4 regions of the Staphylococcus lugdunensis genome follow, and region 1 is predicted to be linked to each of the others. Evidence: riboswitches for the same ligand, from Rfam matches in the RefSeq annotation. Region 1 holds a riboswitch; each other region holds the start of a gene.
The links. A riboswitch is a leader RNA that binds a small molecule or an ion and turns the genes downstream of it on or off. The one in region 1 is predicted to bind thiamine pyrophosphate.

Region 1 (6,042 bases):
AGGTTGCGTAGGATTGAAAAAAGCCTGGTATAAGCGTATTTTCAATCTGGTCAACTACTGCCAATATAGCGTTCATAGCCTATAACATAATGATATCCTAGACTCATTGATAACAAGGTTCTTAAAAGAATAAGCCAAGTTAAAAACTAGGATCCTATCAAAAAATTTCAAGCACTACCAGCTTGTGTAGACTCAAGCTGTACCATAGAAAAATGGAGAAATATGATATTTAACATAAACTAAGCTCTAAGACAATTCTTCAATTTTGAAATCATCTTAGAGCTATGCCTTTGTATTTAAATACTGACCTTTATTATTTTAGCATTCATATTCCAGCCACTATCAGAACGACATTCGTTGGTCGATCATATATCATTTATGGCTCATCTCTAACTTGTAAACTAAATGCTACAATAACTGCTATCAACATAATGATTAATGTTGGCGTAATAAATACGGATAATAGTAATCCATGAATCATGATGTTGATAAATTCTGTAAGTAATTTAAAGAACAGAATACTAATCATAAACAGTTGCAAATAATAAAATTTACCGCGTAAATAGTGTGTCAACGTCGTTGCAATATACACAATAATAATAAATATTAGTATAAGCAATGTAACCCATTCAATGACATACTGTGTTTGAGATATTTTCCACTCACCAGAAACAAAAAGCGAATTTCTATTGTTAAATTCAATAAAGGTAAATAAGAAAATAATAATACCACAAAAGATTTCTACAAATACTGGCTTTACCCATTTTGGCTTACGCATCCAATTTGGAATATCATCTTCTTCAATATTAATGATATTTTTAACTTTGTTTTTGAATTTGTCTCTTTTCGTTCTAATTTTATCTAAATCGACACTTCTTCTAGTCTTACGTGCATATTCTGTTGTCTTATCTTGAAGTTGCTTTAAGTGAACTTTCGTTTGATTTGAAACATTGCCTTTTGATGTTCTAGATAAATCATATTCTTCACCTAACTCTTCTTTTGTTAATGGTAGCGCACGTCTTAAGAATAAAAAGTTCCAAATAGACATTTGCCCTAACAACCACATAATAATGAAGAAAGTATTTACACTTAAAATATCAATAGGTGCAATTTCATTAGCATCTACTTTGCCGTATAAAGAAATTTGTGTAATAAGGTAACTAATACCATATGACAATATAATCCACAAATAATGATTCTTTCTATTGTTTGGATTTAATTCATCTTTATATACAATATAACCAATATGAATGACAAATGGGAAAATAAAAATAATTGCCCAGAAACCATAAACTTGCGTCATTAATAAAATCGTAATGATAAAGAAAACGATTCCGAATATTAAATAAAAAATTGAAATATCATAATCATACTTCGTTGTTCTAAATAATGTGTAGCCAATAAAGATGACTAAGACACCAAAAAGGATAATGATTATAGCACTTATAATAGGAAAAGCGCCTATAAACCTACTCATCACTCTAATAATTTCACTAAAAAATGCATTCAGGAAGTCCCATACCGAAAAAATCTTTAAATCAACTTTTTCCTTTTGATTAAGCTCTTTAATTAAAGGCAAGTTAATCAAAACAATGAGACCTGTGAAAAGTGAAACGAAACCGATGATATAACTGAAAATAATCTCGGTGTGTTTCTTAAGAAAAGACATACTGTTCACCTCAAAAGTTATTATATATGAAGAAGCCCGACTTGTCTTTAATATTTCATTAAATACGACTATAGACTTAGCAAAAGTTTAACAATAAATGGTCAGGGTATACAACAAATATAATCACTATTAAGGAGTGTTATTTATGTCAAATGAAGAATTAAATAAAAAATCCGCAGAAAAAGCTAAAGAAGCTGAAGAAAAGCTTAAAAAGGAAAAAGAAAGTACAGAAGATAGCATAGAACAAACTAAAAAAGATGTTCAAGACACATTAGACTAAACGTAATATAATTTATTTCGCAGTGCACACTGCTTCTTATATTAAATATGTAAGTTAAATCTATGGGAGCGGAACAGAATTCATAATAACTTCTGTCTCGCTCCCAAATTTTCATTGTTAATCATTAATGATAGATGTGAAAGTGTATGTAAGATGCTTTTTTATTTCTTAACCACTTTTATTATAATTTATTAAAATTGCCTTGACATCAAGTACCAAAAAGCATACATTTAAATTAAATTACATAAACGCACTAGGGGTGTTTAAACTGAGATGAAGCCTTGCTTCAAACCCTTCGAACCTGATCTAGCTTGTACTAGCGTAGGAAAGTGACGATAAATTGCAATGCTTATCGTTTAAGCATTTATTTTTTAACGCACATCTTTCTACGTGAAGGTTGTGCGTTTTTTAGGAGGCAATTTTTATGTCAAAAGGTTTAAAATTATCTGAAATACTAGTTACAGTGTTAATCGCTGTTATTTTTGCCATCATTTATAACTTGTGGTGGTTTCCATATGAATTTGCAAAAGTTGCTGGTTTACACCTTGAACAACTGACTTATGGTGTATGGTTTATGGCCGCAATCGTGGCATACTTAATCATACCTAAACCAGGAATTGCAATCATCGCTGAATTTGCAGCTGGTGCTGGGGAAACAATTGTTATGGGTAAATTTGATATTCCTACTATTATTTATGCCATACTGCAAGGTGTTGCATGTGAAATTATTTTTGCTATCTTTAAATATCAATCTCGTAGCGCTGTAGTAGCTATGTTAGCCGGGTTACTTACTGCACTTATTTCATTCCCAGTTGATTACTTTTATGGCTATTTAAATGAAGTTGCTGGTTGGAACTTACTTCTATTTATCGTTTTCCGCGCCATTAGTGGTATCATCCTTGCTGGTTTATTATCTTACATCGTCGTCAAAGCGCTGGATCAAACCGGTGTTACAAAATTATTCCGCCCAGCATCTAAACAAGATTATGACAACCTATAAGGGGACATTGACGTGTTAAAAGTTACAAATTTACGTTTGAAATATCCAAACGGAGAACGCAAAATTTTTGATCACCTTAATATTGAAATTAAAGACAAAGAAAAAGTGCTTTTACTAGGTCCATCTGGATCTGGTAAAAGCACCTTGCTTAATGTATTAAGTGGTATCGTACCCAATTTGATTGATTTGCCAATGAAATATGATGAGCTTGAAATCGACCCTCATAGTGGTGTGATTTTTCAAGACCCTGATACACAATTTTGTATGCCTAAAGTTTATGAAGAACTAGCGTTTGTTTTAGAAAATAAGCAAGTACCGCAACATGAGATGAATGCTCAAATTGAAGCTGCTTTGAACTCTGTAGACTTGAAAGTAACAGATCAAACATTTGTCAATCACTTAAGTGGCGGTATGAAACAAAAGCTTGCGATCGTAGAAACAATCCTTCAAGATGCAAGTACACTATTTTTAGACGAACCAACTGCGATGCTCGATGTCGAAGCAACTGCAGAACTATGGAATAAACTTATTGAACTATGGGCAGATCAAACTGTACTTATTGTCGAACATAAAGTTGAACATATTTGGAATCATGTCGATAGAGTAATACTTATGGATTATGAGGGACATATTATTGCAGATAACACTCCGGACTATGTATTAACACATTGTGAGGATTTATTAACTGAATTTGGCGTGTGGCATCCAAAAGCCTGGGAACATGCACCAACTCGACAACTGATATCAACTGAAAAATCTGAGCCACGCTTTAATTACAAAAATGGAGAAATTATTCGAGGAAAGAAAACATTAATTCAAATCCCTGAAATATCTATTGGTACAGGCGAATGGATAACGATAACTGGGAAAAACGGCACAGGTAAAACCTCATTAATAGAATCGATTCTTCAATTAATAAAATATAAAGGCCAAATGTATTATAATGGCACAGTCATTAGTAAGATTAAACAAGCAGCCCAACATATGTATCTGGTATACCAAAATCCTGAATTACAATTTATTACCAATTCTGTTTATGATGAGATACATATTCATTATAATCACCAAGATCCACAAGTTGCAGATGATAGAACAAATGAACTACTTACATTGTTACATTTAGACGCTGTCAAACAGCAACACCCTTTCGAACTTTCCATGGGCCAAAAACGACGTTTAAGTGTAGCAACTGCATTAAGTTCTAAAGCGGATATCATTTTATTAGATGAGCCGACATTTGGATTGGATAGTCATAATACTTTCCAACTAATTGAACGCTTCCAGCAACGCGTGAAGCGTGGGCAAACGATCGTTATGGTTACACATGACCCAGAAATCATCAAACGTTATCCTACACGTCGTTTACATGTGGAAAATGGACAACTTCTTGAAATGGCAGGTGTTACACATGTTTGAACGATGGAAAAAACGCTATACCTTCATGGATGATGTGAATATTATCACTAAATTACTTTTAGGTATTACCCTGTTTTTCTTTGTTATTTTTATTCACAATTTTGATTACATGCTTTATATTTCAGCATTAATGTTCATCTTTTTAATGCTTTTTAATGGTACTGAGTTGAAAATTACACTTGCTTTCTTATTTGCTACAATCTTATTTGCACTCACGTCATCATTATTTATGATTTTATATGGCAATGGCGAACATTTTATTTTTAAACTAGGAATTATTCAAATAAGTACAGAAAGTATTGTCAGAGGACTTCATATTTCATTGCGTACTATTACAGTTTCAATGTTTGGTATTCTTATTGCACTAACCTCTCAAATCGTCATGATTTTTTACAGTTTAATGCAACATTTAAAAATAAAACCGAAAATCGCTTATGCGTTTATGGCAGCTATTCGTATGGTACCTCTGATTATCTCATCACTTATTCAATTACGCCGTTCGTTAAAGATGCGTTATCAAATGATAGATAAGTCGAACTATAAAGGTTTAAAGCGCTTTAAGCATTTATTAATTCCGATACTCAGTCAAAACATCCGTCGTGCCCATCAACTTTCAGTAGCTATGGAAACGAAAGGATTTAAAGATGGTCCCAGAACATATTACTACAATGCACCATTTTCCTATAAGGATGTCTTATTAGTGCTTTGTTTTGTAGGTATTATCCTATTATCATTTTATTTATCAGCACACTTCCCTATTACAGGCATTCAAGATGCTCGCGTATCCGGGAAGCTTAGCTAAATATTGTTTGAGCGCTGGGACACAAATCCCAAAATAATAGCACAAAGATGGTTTGACATAAATCATCTTTGTGCTTCTTTATATTCAAAACGCCATATTATACGATTTCGCATTCCTAGAGTGCTGTCTCAAACTGTTTATTTTATGAGGGAGCGGAACAGCACTCATTATGAATTCTAGTCCTGCCTCGGCAAGGTTGACTAGGATTGAAACAAGCTTGGTATCAGCGTATTTTCAGTCAACTCTTGACAAAATATATAGTTCATAGCCTAAAACATAATGATGTCCCAAACTGAATTCACATTATTAATCATTAATTTTCTTTAGCAATTGCTTTATTACCGATATCACGTCGGTAAAATAGATTGTCACTTTTTATGTGCTTGACCTTTTGGTATGCTTCATGTTGTGCCTGCTGTATTGTCTGACCTTCACCAATGGCTAAAATGACACGTCCGCCTGATGTTACGAAATCCGCTTCGTCCTTTGTTAAACCACTTACAAAATAAGAATTATCTAAAGTAAATCCAGAAACTTTATGCCCTTTAACATAAGTACCAGGGTAACCTTGTGAAGCCAACATTACTCCAACAACGAAACCTGGTTTCCATTGAAAATGAATCGGTTCCTTATTTGCTAAAGCGATAATTTGCGCCATTAAATCACTTTCTAAATGTGCAAGTAATACTTGTGCTTCAGGATCACCAAAACGCGCATTAAATTCAATCACTTTTGGACCTTCAGAAGTTAGTATTGCACCAATATAGAGTAAACCAAAGTAATGATAGCCTTCCAGTTTCATTGCTTTGGCTATAGGTTGCGCAATATCTTTGTTGGTTTGACTTAGTACCTCTTCAGAAATATGTGGTACTGGG
Region 2 (6,042 bases), 980 kb from region 1:
CTTCACAATGTGTTGAAATTGTGGATTATGCCACAATTCTGCAAATCGTTGTTCGTCAGCTACGACTCTATAAAAGTCACGTACCACTCTATCATTTTGTATATTTAATCGCTCACCAAACGGCATTTTTGCTAAAAACATATCAATATCATTAAAAAAATAATCTTGCTGATAATTGCAATTTCGCACAACTCGTTCATAGCACTGACAGTAGTCTTCTAAATATTCTAAAGCTTGCTCATACTCAGTTTGTTGATAGTAATACATAGCCAGCGACAAATTAATACCAATATTGATATATGGAAATAATTGATTGGTATTAAATCCCTGCTGCAATGCTTTAAAACGCTGTTCGATATCACTGATTTCTTCGTATAAATCACGAACCAATATCAACTGTAACTGTTGAGACATTAACATTAGTGATTGATACATATCCACTTGAATCACACTTGAAGCCTTCGCTAAGTTCCCTTGTTGTGCATAAGCATCTGCTAAAAAGAACGCTGTTCCCTCTTTAATTGAACAATCAGGAACAGTGTCGATAATGGCGCCATAGTCTGCAGAATATAGCTGAAATGCTAAACGATAACATTTAGCATATTTTATCAGTTCATCAGAATCGGATTTTTCTTCAACTATATCGCATAATGTTTGTGCAAATTGAATCGTATCTAGACGTTGTTCCTCATTTTCAGCATAATAAATATGATTCATCAGCAACGCAATGATTGACAATAAAAATGAATACTCATTATTGTTATTATGACAACTCTCTCTCACTGCAGTTAAAAATGTCCCATACGAATGATTAGTCAATTGTTTAGACAATTGTTGACATAGATGAGTAGCGTCTTCTTTCGTTAATACATCTTGATAATCCAATAATTCGTCCACACTCATATTAAATAATTTTGCAAGCTTTGGTAACAACTGAATATCAGGCATTAAACTACCATTTTCCCATTTTGAAATAGTTGGCTTTGTGATATCTAAATATGCAGCCAATTTATCTTGCGTTAATCCTAGTTTAGTCCGCTGCGCTTTTATAACCTTATTAATTTTAATCATATTAAACAACTCCTTACATTTATTGTATCTAGCAGTTGAACTAAATTGTATTTCTAATATGACAATATCAAGGAAATAAAGTTTCCAAATAAGAAACTTATAGTCGTATGGATATTCTTTTCGTTTAAAAATTCGTATAAAAACACGGTGTATGATAATTTAAAATACTATCATTCGAAAATCTTGTATCGTAAGTTACAATATTGATAAAGAGGTGATATAAATGAAAAGCATCTTTAATTTCTCATTCGTTCTAGGGCTTATGTTAATTATCGTTGGGATTGTACGTTTATTTAATGGTATTGATATTGTATCTATCTTTGCAATTGCACTGGGAATTATGGAAATATTTCTCTCATTAAGTCAGCGCAAACAAATTAAACGACAAAACCAACATGCTTCAAATGACTCAAAACACGAAAAACCAAGTTTTAAACATACTCATGATAAAGAATAATCATCATTTCAGCTACTAAAATAAACAAAATTTATTATAATATATATAAATGATAAAATAATATAGTCTGTACTAAATAACGCTCCATGTTATCGTTTTTTACGATTGAATTAATGTGTACTTATCGTTTTACTTTATTCAAACTTTACAACTTTTAAATAAGATACGTGAGATTAAGTGTTTTCTCATTTTCTCTAGCAGTATCTTCACAAAAACAAAAAATAAACATATTAACTATTAACTTTATTTCACAAATTAGTGAATCTTTAGCATTGTTCAATAGTTAAATATGCTTATCCGCTCTCGTTTCCTATGTTCAGTAATCTAATGGCCCTAATAGTATAAAGATAATGAATAATACAGCACTCAAAAATGTTGTCGGCATAAGCCACCATACTTTGGTAAAATGTTGGCGCTTAAGTTCAATCAATCCAATCATAGTAGAAAAACCCCATAAATCATCAAATACAACATTTCCAAATATATTCTCTGGTAGTAGCGCATCTAATAATTCAATTAAAAATGCTGCCATTAAACCAAGTTGGTAGCTAATCACTAAAATACGTCGCTGCTTAGATTGCCATTGTCGACTCAGACGCAAATACGCCCAAAGTATTATTACAAGAATGAACACCTCGATGATAATAGTTAAATAATACAAGTAATCATTGCTTATTAACATTTTAACCCTCTTAACATTAAAAAAATTATAAATATGTTCACTTTTAGAATAGGTCATATCAATGCATCATTCAATTATGATATACCAATTTTATTTACTTATGTTGTTATGTTATGTTGTATATGTAAATGATCACTGGGGGTGCAGTAATCGCTGCTGAGAGAAACTTTGTTTCAACCCTTGAACCTGATGGTTAGTACCAGCGTAGGAAAGTGAACCTTGTGCGTCATTGATGCGTAGTCCTTTTGATATCAATCTTTTTCTTGTTAAACACAAGCATTCACTTTTGCTACGTGAATGCTTATTTTAATAGGAGGAGAAAAGATAATGGATACACTAACAGTTGGTTTAGAATGGTTTTTAAATCCAGATCATATGCCGCTGATCATTGGCATTGAAAAAGGCTGGTTTGCAGACGCACAACTTGACGTACATATGATTGAGCCAGAAGCGCATTTCGATGCACTATCTGAAATTGAAAACAACAAAATGGATATAGCGATAACAGAACCTATTCACTTAGTTGAAGATCGTGCTAACGCTAAAGATGTTGTTGGCTTCGCACGATTCTTGCACACTAACGGTGGTGTCATGTTCAACAAAGATAAAGCAATAACTCGTCCACGTAACCTTATTGGAAAACGCTTAACCTATCCTGGGGCACCAGGCTCCGGTGGTATTGCAATTGTTAAAACAATGATTGAAGCCGATGGTGCTACATATCAGGAAGGTGATTTGATTCCTGTGAACAATAGCTTTTATCATACAGATGCATTAGAGAAGGACAAAGCAGACGCAGCAACGTTAATCTTTGAAAATTTCGAAATAATCGAAGCAAAATTACGTGGCTTAAATGTCGATTTCTTCGCTCTTAAAGATTATAATGTTCCAGATTTTTGTCAATTAATATTGATTACCTCTCCACAACACCTCAAAATACAGCATGATAAATTATCACGTTTTATCACTGTCATTAAAAAAGCTATAGATTATATTCATCAACATTTGGATGAAGCGATTGCAATTTATTGTGCTTATACGCACACTGATGTATATGATGCATTAAACCAACAAACCATACAAGCTACAGCCCATTGTTTTACTAATGATTTATCAATGAGCTCCGATTATTACAATGATTTACAACTATGGTTACACGAAAACGATAAAATCGTACAACCCATTGATTCACAACTTTATTTCACTAATGAATTATTATTCCCACGTTATCACCGACACTAATCAAAACCACCCGTTATAAGGGAGGGTTTGATTGTAGACAAACCTACTTTTTATAAAGGGGGGTTTGTCTTTTTATAATTTTAAAAATTATAAAATGAAATTACTTTTTATTATTGAACATCTCCTTAAATATTTCTGTATTAGCATATATAAATATTGAGATTAGAACTAAAGATACACTTGCAAAATAATAAGGCATAAATGTTTGAGGCACCAATCCAATTAATATTGCACCTATAGTCATACCTATATATCTTACAAAATTAAAAACACCTAAAACCTTTCCTTTGATACTTTCGAACCTTTGAGATATTAGAGTTGATAGTAAGGCAGGAACAAGGCCGACAAAAAGTCCTAGTATAAAAATGATGAATGATAAAATTATTAAACTTAAAGTATTAAACAATCCAAATAGCAAAGTAAATATTGAAAAAATAATAACAGTGTATTTAAGTATAATTAAACCCTCATGCTTCTTTGAAATTCTTTTGTAGAACATACTACCTAATATTACACTAACTGTAATAGGTAAAAATAATACACCGGATATTCCTTCACCTATATTGTATATATTGTTTAATAATGTTGGTAAATAAACCAATATTGAGAAATAGGTAAAAAATATTAAGAATCCTAACAATACTAAAGTAATAAAAACTTTATCAGATAAATAATTTTCATTTACTTTTTCTGTTAATTTTCCTATTCCTTTTTCAACATTAGGTATATTTGTAAATGATATAATTAAAAATAGTATCATTGATATCGCAAACAAAAAACTAAAAATCCCCATATAATCCCATTTAGCACCTATACTACTGCCCAATATAGGTGCCAATGCTGGAGCACATGATAAAAATATTTGATAATTTGCCATTGCGGATGCTCTACCATTACCTGAACTTAACTTAGCCAATAAAGTTAAGGTTACAAGTGGAATTATTCCACACCCAATAGCTTGTACTAATCTTGATATCGCAAATAAAATGAAATTATTTGTAATAGCACAAACAAAACTAGATAAAATAACAATTCCTAATCCTGCTAAAAGTACTTTTTTCGAATCTCTAGAATCTATACTTTTACCTAGCAATATTTGCATGATGGCAACAATAAATATGAAACCACCAACTGTTACATTGATCCAAAATAAAGACACATGAAAATCATCATGTAATCTCGGAATGATAGGTGTATATATATTTTGAATTAGTGATACGAAAAACGCTAAAAATCCTAGAATATATAATTTTATATTACTTTTCATTTCAGCCATTAGAATCAACTTCTTCTTTTTTTAGTTCATCAACACTTCTCTGTAGAAATTCAATAATTGTTTCCATTTCTTTATCATCGAATACTTTTAATACTTCTTCGTATTTTTTAACTGCTTTTTTATGTAAATCATCGTGTATAAAAGAAAGTTTTTCCCCTTTTTTTGTTAGCTTATAATAAATCTCCCTTTTATTTTCCTCATTATTCAATTCAACCACTAAATTCTTAGATAATAGTTTTTTTATGGATTTAGTAACTGCTGGTTTAGATAAATTTAACTCTTTGGCAAGAAATTTATTATTGATTTTATCATTTTTATCGATTAACTCTATGATATGAAATTGAGTTAAAGATAAATCAAGGTTTTCATTCTCTCTTCTATACTTTCTTCTTTTATCAGCATTTTCTCTTTCAATTATAAATTTCTGTAACATTAATATGACTTTTCTTTGCATATCCACTTTAATTCCCCTCCAATAGTTAACCAGTTAACTATATTATTATCTATTTTATTTTTATTGTCAAATGTAATTGCTCACATTATATAAATTTGGTATTATTTAATTGTTAACCAGTAAAATGTTTATGGGTTAACAATTAAATGGGGGGGATTAATGTGCATAACTTTAAAGTAGACTTTTTAACAAAAAACTGTAAACAAATTTATCAGAGAAAAAGGCATGTCATTTTAGGTATAAGCCCTTTTACAAGCAAATATAATGAATTATATATAAGAAAAGTTATTCAATGGGCTAATTTAAATTTCGATGATTTTTCTATTCTATTAGCAGGAGAAGAATCTAAAAATCTTTTAGAATGTTTAGGTTATTCAACTTCTAAAGCTAATCAAAAAGTTCGGAAGGAAATCAAAAGACAAATTAGATTCTGTGAAGACGCAATCTTAAAATGTAATAAAACTATAACAAACAGAATTCATAGATTTTCTGATTTCAGACAACATATTTCTTATATTGAGATGTATGAGAACATCGTAAATCAATTCTATACAGACTCTAACTTCAAAAACAGTTGTTTAAAAATGTCATTTCAAGCCATTAAAAGTAAAGCCAAAAACCTTAATACATCTATTGAAATGACACATGAATCTTTAGAATATGCAGCACAATATGTTTTGGCAGAACTACCATTCTTTCTCAACGCCAATCCTATAATTAATACTCAAGAAACTTTAATGGCTTATCATGCACCATGGGAATTAGGTACGAGTATTATAAACGATAAATTTAATTTAAAAATGAATGAAAAACAGGGCTATATAATATTAACTGATAGAGGGGATAATTATGTTAAAAGT
Region 3 (6,042 bases), 1.2 Mb from region 1:
AGAAAATAATAGTTGGGCTAACATACTGAATAAATCCTGTTAACGATAATGGTATGCGACGCGCACCTGCTGAGAACAAGATTAATGGCACTGCTGTTACCGCACCTGAGAATAGCAACCAGAATGATGCCATATTGATACCTACTGAAGTATGGTGTATTTGCCATAAGTAAATGATATAAATGAGTCCTGCTGGTGCTGTCACAATACATTCAATGGCAATACCCGTCATAGCATCTACACGAACTAATTTTTTCAATAAGCCGTAAATGCCAAATGAGAAAGCCAACATGAGTGAAATCATTGGAAATTCCCCTACTCGAATGGTCATATAAAGCACACCAATTGCGGCAAATACAATGGCTAATGACTCAAATTTATTAAACCTTTCTTTTAGAAAAATAAATGCCAATAAAATACTTACGAGTGGGTTGATATAATAACCTAAACTGGTTTGTAGCACATGTCCATTTGACACAGCCCAAATAAATGTCCCCCAATTAAGCGTAATAACATAACCAGCGACAATAATGGCAATAAGCTGTATCGGTGTCGCAAATAAGTGTGTTAAATCACGTTTAAATGAAGTACTTTGTTTGAGTATGTAAATCATGATAATCATAAAGATCATTGATAAGATAATTCGATACGCTAGAATTTCAAAAGCGCTGATATTGCCAATGAGCCTCCAATAAATAGGTAAAATTCCCCATAATAAATGCGCACCTAACGCAAACAGTACGCCTTTTTTAAATTCAATATTGGAATTCATAACTAAACCTCCTAACACAATTCCCCTGGAAATAAGTCTCAATAATATTATGTTATCAATAGTTATGACATTTTAGTATACTTCCTGCTCAAAAAATTAAAATTTGTCATACTATGCAACTATGATTAGGTCATGTCATCTTTATACTGACATTAAAATCGCATGGTCAATCAATGACATATAAATATTCAATATTTTAGCAAGACACTAGATAGAACAAGCCCCGGGGCCCCAACAAAAAGGCTTTCCAAAAGAAAGCCAACGGACAACGCAATTTGGGGTGGCCTCAACAAAAAGAATTTCAATAAGAAATTCCACAAGCAAAGAAAAATTGGCTAAACCAGTTTTTTCTAGCAACGTAAACCGACCCTTAAGCAAGCGAACCAATCATCATAAGCATTGAATTATAAAGAAAGCACAAAGACGATTTTTAATGTCAAATCATCTTTGTGCTATTATTTTGATATTTATGTTCCAGCCTATAATAAATCATGTATCCTAATGATAAATTTTATTGCCGGCTGCTTGGAATTCTTTCGCTTTTTCTTTCATACCTGCTAGCTGTTCTTTGTATGAATCACGAATATCATGTGATAATTTCATTGAACAGAATTTAGGACCACACATACTACAGAAGTGTGCAATTTTCGCAGATTCTGATGGCAACGTTTCATCATGGAATTCTCTTGCGCGATCTGGATCTAATGACAAATTGAATTGGTCTATCCAACGAAATTCGAATCGCGCTTTACTAATTGCATCATCACGCACAGTAGCACCTGGTAACCCTTTTGCTAAATCTGCGGCATGGGCTGCTATTTTATAAGTAACTACGCCGTCTCTCACATCATCTTTATTTGGTAAGCCAAGATGCTCTTTCGGTGTAACGTAACATAACATTGCTGTGCCATGACTTGCGATTTGAGCCGCACCAATTGCCGATGTAATATGGTCATACGCTGGCGCGATATCTGTAACTAATGGTCCTAATGTGTAGAACGGTGCTTCCTTACAATAGAAATCTGCTAAGTCTTGGTTCTCTTTAATCTTATGCATTGGAATATGTCCGGGACCTTCAATCATAACTTGAACATCATGTTTCCATGCAATTTCAGTTAGCTCTCCTAATGTTTTTAACTCTGAAATTTGACTTTCATCATTGGCATCATAAATGGAACCTGGGCGCAAACCATCTCCGAGTGAAATTGCCACATCATATTTATTTAAAATTTTACAAATATCTTCAAAATGCGTGTATAAGAAGCTTTCTTCGTGATGTGCCAGACACCATTGTGCAATGATTGAACCGCCGCGTGAGACAATGCCGGTTAAGCGATCGACAGTTAACGGAATATAGTGTAATAGCAAGCCAGCATGAATGGTAAAGTAATCAACACCTTGCTCCGCTTGTTCAATAAGTGTATCGCGATATACTTCCCAAGTTAAATCTTCCGCCACGCCATTCACTTTTTCTAGAGCTTGATAAATGGGTACAGTCCCAACCGGAACTGGTGAATTACGAATCAAATATTCCCGTGTTGAGTGTATATTTTTACCGGTTGATAAATCCATCATCGTATCTGTCCCCCAATGAATTGCCCAAACGAGCTTTTCAATTTCTGCTTCTATCGATGATGACACGACCGAATTACCGATATTGGCATTGACTTTAACGGCAAAGTTTTTCCCGATAATCATCGGTTCTGATTCTGGATGATTAACATTATTAGGAATAATTGCACGTCCTCTAGCGATTTCATCTCTGACAAATTCGGGTTCTACCTGTTCACGAACCGCAACAAATTTCATTTCTTTCGTGATGATGCCTTGTTTCGCATAATGCATTTGTGTCACATTTCCACCTTGTTTGGCACGCTTCGGTTGATATTGAAAAGGATGTGCCACATAATTTTTATGGCCTTCCTTTTTAAAACCGTTATCGATGGATTGTATTTTTCGTCCTTCATAGCTTTCAACATCTTGTCGTGCATCAATCCATGACTTTCTAAGCTGAGGAATACCGCTGTCAATGTTCACATCATAGTTATCGTCATGATAAGGTCCAGCAGTGTCATAGACGGTAATAGGATCGTTGTGAAATGCATCGTTCTCTAATTGCGTATCCGATAATTCAATTTGACGAAATGGCACTGCAATATCGTCATCGCTTCCCTTTTTAAAAATACGTTTGCTTGCCGGAAAATTCTTTTTAAAACGAATCATTTCTTGTTTCATATAAACAGCCTCCTAGATGCTAGACGTGTTTAATATTACTTTGAGAGAAATCCACATAAAAAAGCATTCAGCCTAATACTGAATGCATAAGAAAATAAGCGAATTTATACAAAAAACATATATGTATCAGATAATAGCCAATATCTTTAAAATATTGGTATTTTAACTTGAGTTAACGATATGCCCTATATCTATAACTAACTCTCGTGTTTACTGTACAATCTGTTCTGGCAAAAAGTAAGCAACAGACTACGAGTGAAACACATGCTTAAATAAACTGATAAACATGATGATGTTCTAATTCTTTAGTATAAATGGCTCACTTGCTTCCCTACGCTAGTATTATCTAGATCAGGTTAAAAGGGTTGGAGAAATTCTCCTTTCAGCAAATCAAAGCACCCCTAGCAGATGATATTATGTTGCAGGTATAATTATACCAAACGTGTCATTTTCCTTCAAACCGCTATAAAATAGCACATTTATCTTAGATTATTATGTTGATAGTGATTCTATGGTCATCAATGTCGTCGTATCCCTCAGTCTATCAATGTGATGATTTTTATTATCTATTGTTTGAAAGCATTCGTATCATTGCCTTGATAACTATTTAGATAGACAATTTGTAATCATCAGAAATCAATTCATTCTAAATAAAAAGAAGCCCCACTTCTACTTTGCTAAGCGGGGGTTCTTTTTCAAAATGAAACATCTCTTGCACCTATAGCAACTTATGTTGTTTCAATAATTGCTCTATATACGTGCCTTTTATTTTTTTCAAGAAAGCATTAAGGGCAACTTGTTTTAGTTTCTTTTGCTCGACCAGTTCAACCAAGCCTTTACCATCATTGAGTTCGTACATCGCGTCCATTAAGACACGCAAATCAAATTCTGTCGCAACAACTTCTGGGACACCTCGATCTATGTTCAACAATTGATATACGGCTTCCATGGCAGTTCTTACTGAATATTCTGTAGTAAAGACCGTATCTCTCTCTGTTTCTGCAAAATTACCAATAAATGCTAAATTGCGTGATTGATGTGGCACAACAAGTGGTCTATCACCTATGGCTCTTGGCATAAAATATGAGCAAATATAAGGCATATAAACTGGTATGCTATTACATTGGTTTTGAGCAAGATCTTTAATTTGATTAGTAGGCACACCCATATGATATAACCATTCTTGGCAAATTTCGTTACCACTACATTCCACAATCGGCTTGTTGATATAATCCCCTTTGACATTAGAATAGAGTGCATAAATCCATACACTCACCTCATCTTTAGGTTGTGCTTTAAATTGTTGTTGGCGATTAACAGTAAAACTCATTTGCCATGCCGAATCATTAACCGTAATAATACCTCCAGTTACCGTCTTGCCGGCAAGGGGATCCCTCTTACATATGCTTTCGATAGTATCAATGATTATCTTATTATTTGTCGTTGCAGTTGCTGACACAAACCAACTTTTTTCAGGTAAATCTTGATAAAACTTTTCTGGGTGACCAAACTCAGGGCTTTGTTTAGCAAGATTACGCCATAAGTTCCAACTACCTCCTGTGACTTTCGTAGGAGGTGCTGGGATTTCATTATCTCCATAAGTTGAGCTTTCAGTAATACTACCATTTGTCACAAAGACGAGGTCATTCGGCGTTAATAGCATTGTCTCCTCTTTGCCTTGACGTTTAAGTTTCATTTCGCGAGCAACCTTCTCTGTCGTTGTAACATCTACTTTAATATCAAGTACTTGAACATCATATTCAAACTGTACACCATGGGATTCTAGATAGGCAATCATAGGCAGTACTAGTGATTCATATTGATTATATTTTGTAAACTTAAGGGCACTGAAATCTGCTAATCCACCAATGTGATGCACAAAACGCATCAAATAGCGGCGCATTTCCATCGCAGAATGCCATGGTTCAAAGGCGAACATCGTCTTCCAATAAATCCAAAAGTTCGAATTCATAAAATCTTTTGAAAAGACCTCAAAAATCATCACATCATTTAAATCTTTTTCTGTCATCAAGCATAAATCTATCATTTCTTTGATTGCTTGTTTCGTTAAAGTGAAGTCACCATCCGTTGGTAACTGATGACCTCTTTTTTCAATCACACGGCATCTTGAGTAATTGGGATCTTCTTTATTTAACCAATAAAATTCATCTAATACAGAAGCCCCCTCTACTTCAAGTGATGGAATAGATCTAAATAAATCCCATAGACATTCGAAATGATTCTCCATTTCTCTTCCGCCACGTACGACATAGCCTTTCATAGGAAGTTCATCTCCATCTAAACTTCCACCAGGTTTAGCTAATTCTTCTAACACATGGATTTTTGCCCCATCCATTTGCCCGTCTCTAACTAAGAAACATGCAGCTGCTAAAGATGCTAATCCTGATCCAATTAAATAAGCTGACTTTTGTTCTACGTTTTCAGGTTTTTTTGGTCGCGCAAACGCTTCATAATTTCCATTACTATAGTACATTGATATCACTTCCAAAATTTGTCATATTTTTTAATTTTAAAGATGAAAAGTAGTAAACTATAAGTAATTATTCAGAAAATAAATCTACCCTTCTCTTATATTATAAATAGATGAAGGTCTATTATTGTGAGGCATTTATATGTGTCTGTAACTTAAGCGACATTTACGAAAAATTGTCCTATATCGTATTGGGAGTGAATATAATGAATAAACAAGATTTACGTGTGCAAAAAACACATCAAGCACTCATGACAGCTTTTCATCAACTGCTAAAAACAAAGACTTTTGAACAAATCACGATTCAGGATTTATGTCATAAAGCAAATATTAGACGGTCAACCTTTTATCGCCACTTTAATGATAAATACCATTTACTTAATCATGTCGTCGGGATTTTGATTGACCATTTCAGAGAACTGTACTTACCTGAAATTAATCCAGATAACCCAAGACAATTTTTTGAAAAGCTAATGACTGATATTTTAACATTTATTCATCATCATAAAGATACGGTTCGTAGCGTTATTACTTTAAATTTTTA
Region 4 (6,042 bases), 890 kb from region 1:
AAGATAAAACGGTTATTATTATTTCTCACAGATTAAAATCTATTGAAAATGTAGATAAAATTGTAATCCTTGAAAATGGCTATGTAGAAAGTATAGGTGGTCATAAAGAATTATTGGGAAAATCAAAGCTTTATAATGATTTATTAGAAAAAACAAGGTTAGCAGAAGAATTTGTATATTGAGGTAATTGAAAATTATATACGAAATCAATTACAAGAGGATATCGTTGCAGATCAAAATTCAATGGAAGAAAGAAAAAATAGTAACCCTTTAGGGTTGCTGGAATAGTAGTGCAGTTGGCTGAGTTGTCAGTACCCTTTTAGGGCTGGCCAGTATGGAAGTGGTATAGCCGCAGAACAAACCACCCATTAACACGGGTGGTTTTGATTCTATATTTACAATAATTCATATAATTGGCTCGCTTGCTTAGGAGACAGCTTCAGCCACTCTAGCTTGCTTTGTTTGTTGAAATGCGAAGCGCATTTCTCTTTGTTGTGGTCCCGCCCCAACTTGCTTTGCTTGGTGAATTTCTTTTCGAAATTCTCTCTGTCGGGGTCTCCTCAGCTTGTCTATTTACTCTAGTGTCTCGTCGAAGTTTATATATGTGAATTTATATTAAAATGTCTTTTATAATGTATTATCACGTTCAAATTTTTCATCTTTTAGTTTAGGTTTAGATTGCATCATACGTTTGAATGTTGTTTTTAATGCTTCTCCTGATAAACCATCATCTATTAATTGTTCTAATAAACTTTCTGCATAAACTTGTCTCAAAGTGTATATGTGACACTCTAATACAATTGACATTTTTGTTTCAAAGTTAACAATATGCTTAATTGTAGCATCAAATAATGCTGGATCATTAGCCGGTCTTGTGATAACTACACGAATGTCTAATAAAGTTTGTTCTTCTTGATATTGCTTCATCTGTTCATAATGATCATTTGAAATAACGATTTCTAGCAACCATCCAGTACCGCTATTTTCTTTATTAATGATTACACCATCTTCTAATTCATACTCAGTGATACCACCGTTTTGATTTACTATTTGAAAGCGCACAGCTTTAAATGTCTTCATATCTCATCATCCCTTTTGGCTCTCAATTTTATAAAAAATAATATTTTTAAGTTGTACGTGTTCTAAAATACATTATTTTCTTTAAATATAACAAATTTTAGCGGTAAAGCGTAAGTAAAATTAAAATTATACCGTTTTGACTTTAGCATTAGAAATACATAAACTATAACTAATCAAAGGAGGTGACACATGTTAAATAAAATCGTAATCGTTGGACGATTAACTAAAGATGCCCAAATATACGAGAAAGAGGAGGTTAAAATTGCTACATTTTGTGTGGCTACGGAAAGAAATTATAAAGATGATAACAACGAGCAAATCGTAGATTATATTCTATGTAAAGCATATGGTAGGACTGCTACTAACATTGAAAAGTATACCAGTCAGGGATCATTGGTTGGTATTACAGGTCAAATGCGCTCAAGAAAGTATACTAAAGACCAACAAACACATTTTGTTACAGAATTATACGTAGAAACTATTAAATTCATGTCCTCTAAAGGCAAAACACACGAAATCCTCGAAGAACATCCAACTACTAATATTCAACCTTTTTCAGTTGATGAAATGAAACTCTTAAATATCGAATAATTGCTTTTTCAATATTAAAACTCAAATTTTATCCATAAATTATATCCGACTAGTTATTCATACTCCCAATAATCTTCTTTAATATAAATCCTTTCAATTATGCTTAACAGTGATGGGAAATATGGTGAATTGTGCTAAATTTTGCTATATTTTCCTAGCTGTTTATTGAAGAAGTATTAAATAATATACATATATTACAATCATATTCTATATGAGAATATCTGTTAAACTCACACAATAATCTGACAAATTTCAAAATATTACACAGGTAATTGGAATTTATAGATTTTTTAGTCCTGCATCAAAGTATTTTTTACGTATTTGGTATGTATAATTATTTCTTTGTTTTTGTAATGTCTTTGTAAATTTTTACCAGTTATTTTTATTTCACTGTAACCTGCTTATTTTTTATGGATGTTACATTATGAATTGTAAATTTAAATATGAAATGAACTCAAATTTAGGAGGATATATAATTATGAAAAAAACAATTATTGCATCATCTCTAGCAGTAGGCTTAGGTTTAGTAGCAGGAAATGCAGGTCATGATGCAGATGCGAGTGAATTAAATGTCAATACTAAAGCTGAGTTAGCACAATTAGCACAATCAAATGATCAATCATTAAATGAAAAGCCTGTACAATCAGGAGCGTATGATTTTACATTCAATTATGAAGGGACTACTTATCACTTTGCTTCTGATGGTACTTATTTTGAATGGCAATACTATCCATCAAATGGTGCAGCTGATGATACAACAATGAATTCACAAGCTCAACAAGGAACAATGTCATCATCTCAAGGTGCTGCAACTCAACAATCAACATCAGCTCAGCCAGCTCAAACTGAGCAAGCACCTCAAAGCGAATCAACACAACAACCACAAACACAAGCAACATCTCATAGTCAGTCAAGTTCAGCAAGCCAAGCTTCAAGTCATTCATCAGTTAATGTTAACAGTCACTTGAAAGCAATAGCACAACGTGAATCTGGTGGAGATATTCATGCAGTTAATCCATCATCTGGTGCAGCAGGTAAATATCAATTTATGCAGTCAACATGGAATCATGTAGCGCCATCTGAATATAAAGGTGTGTCACCAGCTAATGCTCCAGAACATGTTCAAGATGCTGCAGCACAAAAATTATATGATACAGAAGGTGCAGGCCACTGGACAACAGCTTAGGGCCCAACCTAAATTAAATTCTGAACTCACTTCATAATCATGAGGTGGGTTCTATTTATATTAAAAGATATATCAGCTATTATTTTGACTGTCTTCAATAATTAAATTTTGTATTTGAAGTTAACACATTTAAAAATGAATATGATGATATGTATCTAGAGGTATGACATGGTTGCTTTACATTTGATTAATGAGTTTGGCTTTGATATGTTAAATGTAATAGGAAACTACTAGGGGAGCCTTTATTGGCTGAGATGACGAAATTAGTCAGACCCTTATAACCTGATTTGGTTAGAACCAACGTAGGAAAGTAGCAACAATAATCTGCCATTATATTGTTTGGGATGAACTACATTTCTACGTTGAAATGTAGTTTTTATTTTTTAAAGACTTATACTGGGAGGCAATACAAGTGAAATTTTCAGATGAAATTAAACAAGCATCACAACCAATTATTGATGAAATTTATCAAGATGGTTTCATACAAGACTTATTAAAGGGAACAATTTCTAAAGAAGCAATCAGACAGTATTTAAGAGCTGACGCATCCTATTTAAAAGAATTTATGAATATATACGCATTACTTATTCCTAAAGTTACTGATATTGAAAGTATTAAATTTCTTGTTGAACAAATTGAGTTTTTAACTGAAGGGGAAGTTGAAGCACATGAAATATTGGCGGATTATATAAACGAGCCGTATGAAGAAATTATTAAAGAAAAGGTTTGGCCGCCAAGTGGAGATCATTATATTAAACATATGTATTATCATGCTTATACGCATGAAAATGCGGCCTATGCAATTGCAGCTATGGCACCTTGTCCATATGTTTATGAAGTGATTGCATTAAGAGCAATAGAAGACCCTGAATTAAACAAAGCTACAAATTTATCTAAATGGTTTGAATTTTATAGCACAGAAATGAGAGAACTTATAAATGTTTTTGATCAGCTGCTAGATCAATTAACAGAAAACAGCTCAGACGTAGAAAAACAACAAATTAAAGAAAGCTTTTTACAAAGTACGATTCATGAGAGACATTTCTTTAATATGGCATATACGAATGAACAATGGAACTTTGGAGGTTAAAAGCATGAATAAACCGAAAATTGCGCTTACAATTGCAGGTACTGATCCCTCAGGTGGTGCTGGCGTTATGGCAGATTTAAAATCATTTCATTCTTGTGGTGTTTATGGTATGGCTGCCATTACAAGCATCGTTGCTCAAAATACGAAAGGTGTTCAACACATTCATAATCTGGAAACATCATGGGTTAAAGAACAATTGGATAGCGTATTTGATGATGAGTTACCTCAAGCAATTAAAACAGGCATGATTGCAACTAAAGACACGATGGAACTAGTACGTGACTACCTTACAAAATATGCAGACATTCCATATGTCATCGATCCAGTGATGTTAGCTAAAAGTGGCGATTCACTTATGGATGATGATACTAAAAAACATTTACAGTCAACATTGTTACCCTTAGCTGATGTTGTTACACCGAATATTCCGGAAGCTGAAGAAATTACAGGTATTAAAATTGATAGTGAAGCGAATATTTATAAGGCAGGTAATATATTCATCAATGATATTGGTAGTAAAGGTGTTGTAATTAAAGGTGGTCATTCCGAAGACCCAAATATTGCTAAAGATTATTTGTTTACAAAAGATGATGTTTATACATTTGAAAATCAACGTTTTAACACTCCGCATACGCATGGTACGGGCTGTACATTTTCTGCTGTTATCGCTGCAGAATTAGCTAAAGGTCGCTCAATTTATGAAGCTGTGAAAAAGGCAAAGAAATTCATATCTTTAAGCATTGAATATACACCTGAAATAGGTCAAGGTAGAGGGCCAGTAAACCATTTTGCATACTTAAAGAAAGTAGGACTAGATGATGAATAATTTAGAAAAATTACGTGAAGATAATCCTTTAATTGTTTGTTATACGAATGATGTTGTGAAAAATTTCACTGCTAATGGATTGTTAAGTATGGGTGCAAGTCCGGCAATGAGTGAAGCACCTGAAGAGGCAGAAGCGTTTTATAAAGTTGCTCAAGCATTGTTAATCAATATTGGTACACTCACAAAAGCGAATGAAGAGGATATTATTAAGATTGGGAGAATTGCCAATAAACAAGGAACGCCAATTGTTTTTGATCCAGTAGCTGTAGGGGCATCAACATATCGCAAAACCTTTTGTGAACGTTTTTTAGCTGAAGTAGAAGTTTCTGTTATTAAGGGAAATGCTTCTGAAGTATTGACGCTTGTTGATATGAATACAACAATGAAAGGTACAGATGGAGCAAGCAATCTTGACACCATAGCAATTGCTAAAAAAGCATACCAAAAATATCAAACTGCCATTGTGATAACCGGAAAAGACGATATTATTGTTCAAGATAATCAAATCGTTCAATTATCTAATGGCTCACCATTATTAGCCAAAGTGACTGGCGCAGGATGTTTATTAGGAGGCATTATTGCCAGCTTTTTATTCGGCAACATACACCCATCATTACAACAGCTTGAAGAGGCAATAAGTTTCTATAATATCGCCGCCGAACTTGCTGAACAAAGTCCACATTGTCAGGGACCAGGAAGTTTTCAAACAGAATTATTAGATCATATGTACCAAATGACCTATGAATTATATCAACAAAATGTTAGAAGATTAGAGGTATAGAAATGTTTAAAAGTACAGATTTAAAAGTATATTTTATATGCGGTACACAAGATATACATGAAGGGAAAAGTTTAGAACAGGTAGTAACACAAGCTTTAGAGTCTGGAGTTACAATGTTTCAATTTAGAGAAAAAGGATCAAAAGTATCTCAAGACAAAGAGATAGAACAACTGGCATTAAAATTAAAGGAACTTTGCCATAACTATCAGGTGCCATTTATTGTTAACGACAATGTTGCACTTGCTTTAAAAGTACAAGCTGATGGTATACATGTAGGTCAAGATGACGCCAAAGTTGAAGACTTTTTTGAACAATTTCATGATAAAATTATTGGTTTAAGCGTGAGCAATCTAGATGAATTGAAACATTCTGACTTAACACATGTCGACTATATTGGGGTTGGCCCTATATACCAGACACCATCAAAGTCTGATGCTAGTACACCAGTAGGTCCTGAAATGATTCTAACGTTACGAAAAGAAATAGGT

Region 2: it holds a riboswitch for thiamine pyrophosphate, as region 1 does, so the genes downstream of both, AL499_RS07870 (ABC transporter substrate-binding protein) here and AL499_RS03310 (ECF transporter S component) in region 1, are expected to answer to the same signal.
Region 3: it holds a riboswitch for thiamine pyrophosphate, as region 1 does, so the genes downstream of both, thiC (phosphomethylpyrimidine synthase ThiC) here and AL499_RS03310 (ECF transporter S component) in region 1, are expected to answer to the same signal.
Region 4: it holds a riboswitch for thiamine pyrophosphate, as region 1 does, so the genes downstream of both, tenA (thiaminase II) here and AL499_RS03310 (ECF transporter S component) in region 1, are expected to answer to the same signal.

What each region holds. Positions count from the first base shown of each region.
Region 1 covers NZ_CP014022.1:697,119-703,160, forward strand. The annotation lists gene auxA (lipoteichoic acid stability factor AuxA) at 377-1,669, opposite strand; gene graF (glycopeptide resistance-associated protein GraF) at 1,815-1,949, shown strand; TPP riboswitch at 2,195-2,294, shown strand; gene AL499_RS03310 (ECF transporter S component) at 2,374-2,949, shown strand; gene AL499_RS03315 (ABC transporter ATP-binding protein) at 2,962-4,365, shown strand; gene AL499_RS03320 (energy-coupling factor transporter transmembrane component T family protein) at 4,358-5,167, shown strand; gene purD (phosphoribosylamine--glycine ligase) at 5,481-6,042, opposite strand, start outside.
Region 2 covers NZ_CP014022.1:1,672,372-1,678,413, reverse strand. The annotation lists gene AL499_RS07885 (helix-turn-helix domain-containing protein) at 1-1,071, opposite strand, end outside; gene AL499_RS07880 (tripartite tricarboxylate transporter permease) at 1,295-1,528, shown strand; gene AL499_RS07875 (hypothetical protein) at 1,845-2,210, opposite strand; TPP riboswitch at 2,338-2,438, shown strand; gene AL499_RS07870 (ABC transporter substrate-binding protein) at 2,538-3,452, shown strand; gene AL499_RS07865 (MFS transporter) at 3,553-4,719, opposite strand; gene AL499_RS07860 (MarR family winged helix-turn-helix transcriptional regulator) at 4,721-5,182, opposite strand; gene AL499_RS07855 (tRNA-dependent cyclodipeptide synthase) at 5,344-6,042, shown strand, end outside; gene AL499_RS07850 (cytochrome P450, cyclodipeptide synthase-associated) at 6,032-6,042, shown strand, end outside.
Region 3 covers NZ_CP014022.1:2,098,667-2,104,708, reverse strand. The annotation lists gene rarD (EamA family transporter RarD) at 1-772, opposite strand, end outside; gene thiC (phosphomethylpyrimidine synthase ThiC) at 1,271-3,007, opposite strand; TPP riboswitch at 3,319-3,420, opposite strand; gene AL499_RS09745 (oleate hydratase) at 3,726-5,501, opposite strand; gene AL499_RS09740 (TetR/AcrR family transcriptional regulator) at 5,705-6,042, shown strand, end outside.
Region 4 covers NZ_CP014022.1:2,378,606-2,384,647, forward strand. The annotation lists gene AL499_RS11120 (ABC transporter ATP-binding protein) at 1-182, shown strand, start outside; partial or broken gene AL499_RS12580 (IS200/IS605 family transposase) at 181-288, shown strand; gene AL499_RS11125 (YwpF-like family protein) at 628-1,080, opposite strand; gene AL499_RS11130 (single-stranded DNA-binding protein) at 1,270-1,671, shown strand; gene AL499_RS11135 (transglycosylase family protein) at 2,150-2,857, shown strand; TPP riboswitch at 3,080-3,183, shown strand; gene tenA (thiaminase II) at 3,270-3,947, shown strand; gene thiD (bifunctional hydroxymethylpyrimidine kinase/phosphomethylpyrimidine kinase) at 3,952-4,773, shown strand; gene thiM (hydroxyethylthiazole kinase) at 4,766-5,554, shown strand; gene thiE (thiamine phosphate synthase) at 5,557-6,042, shown strand, end outside.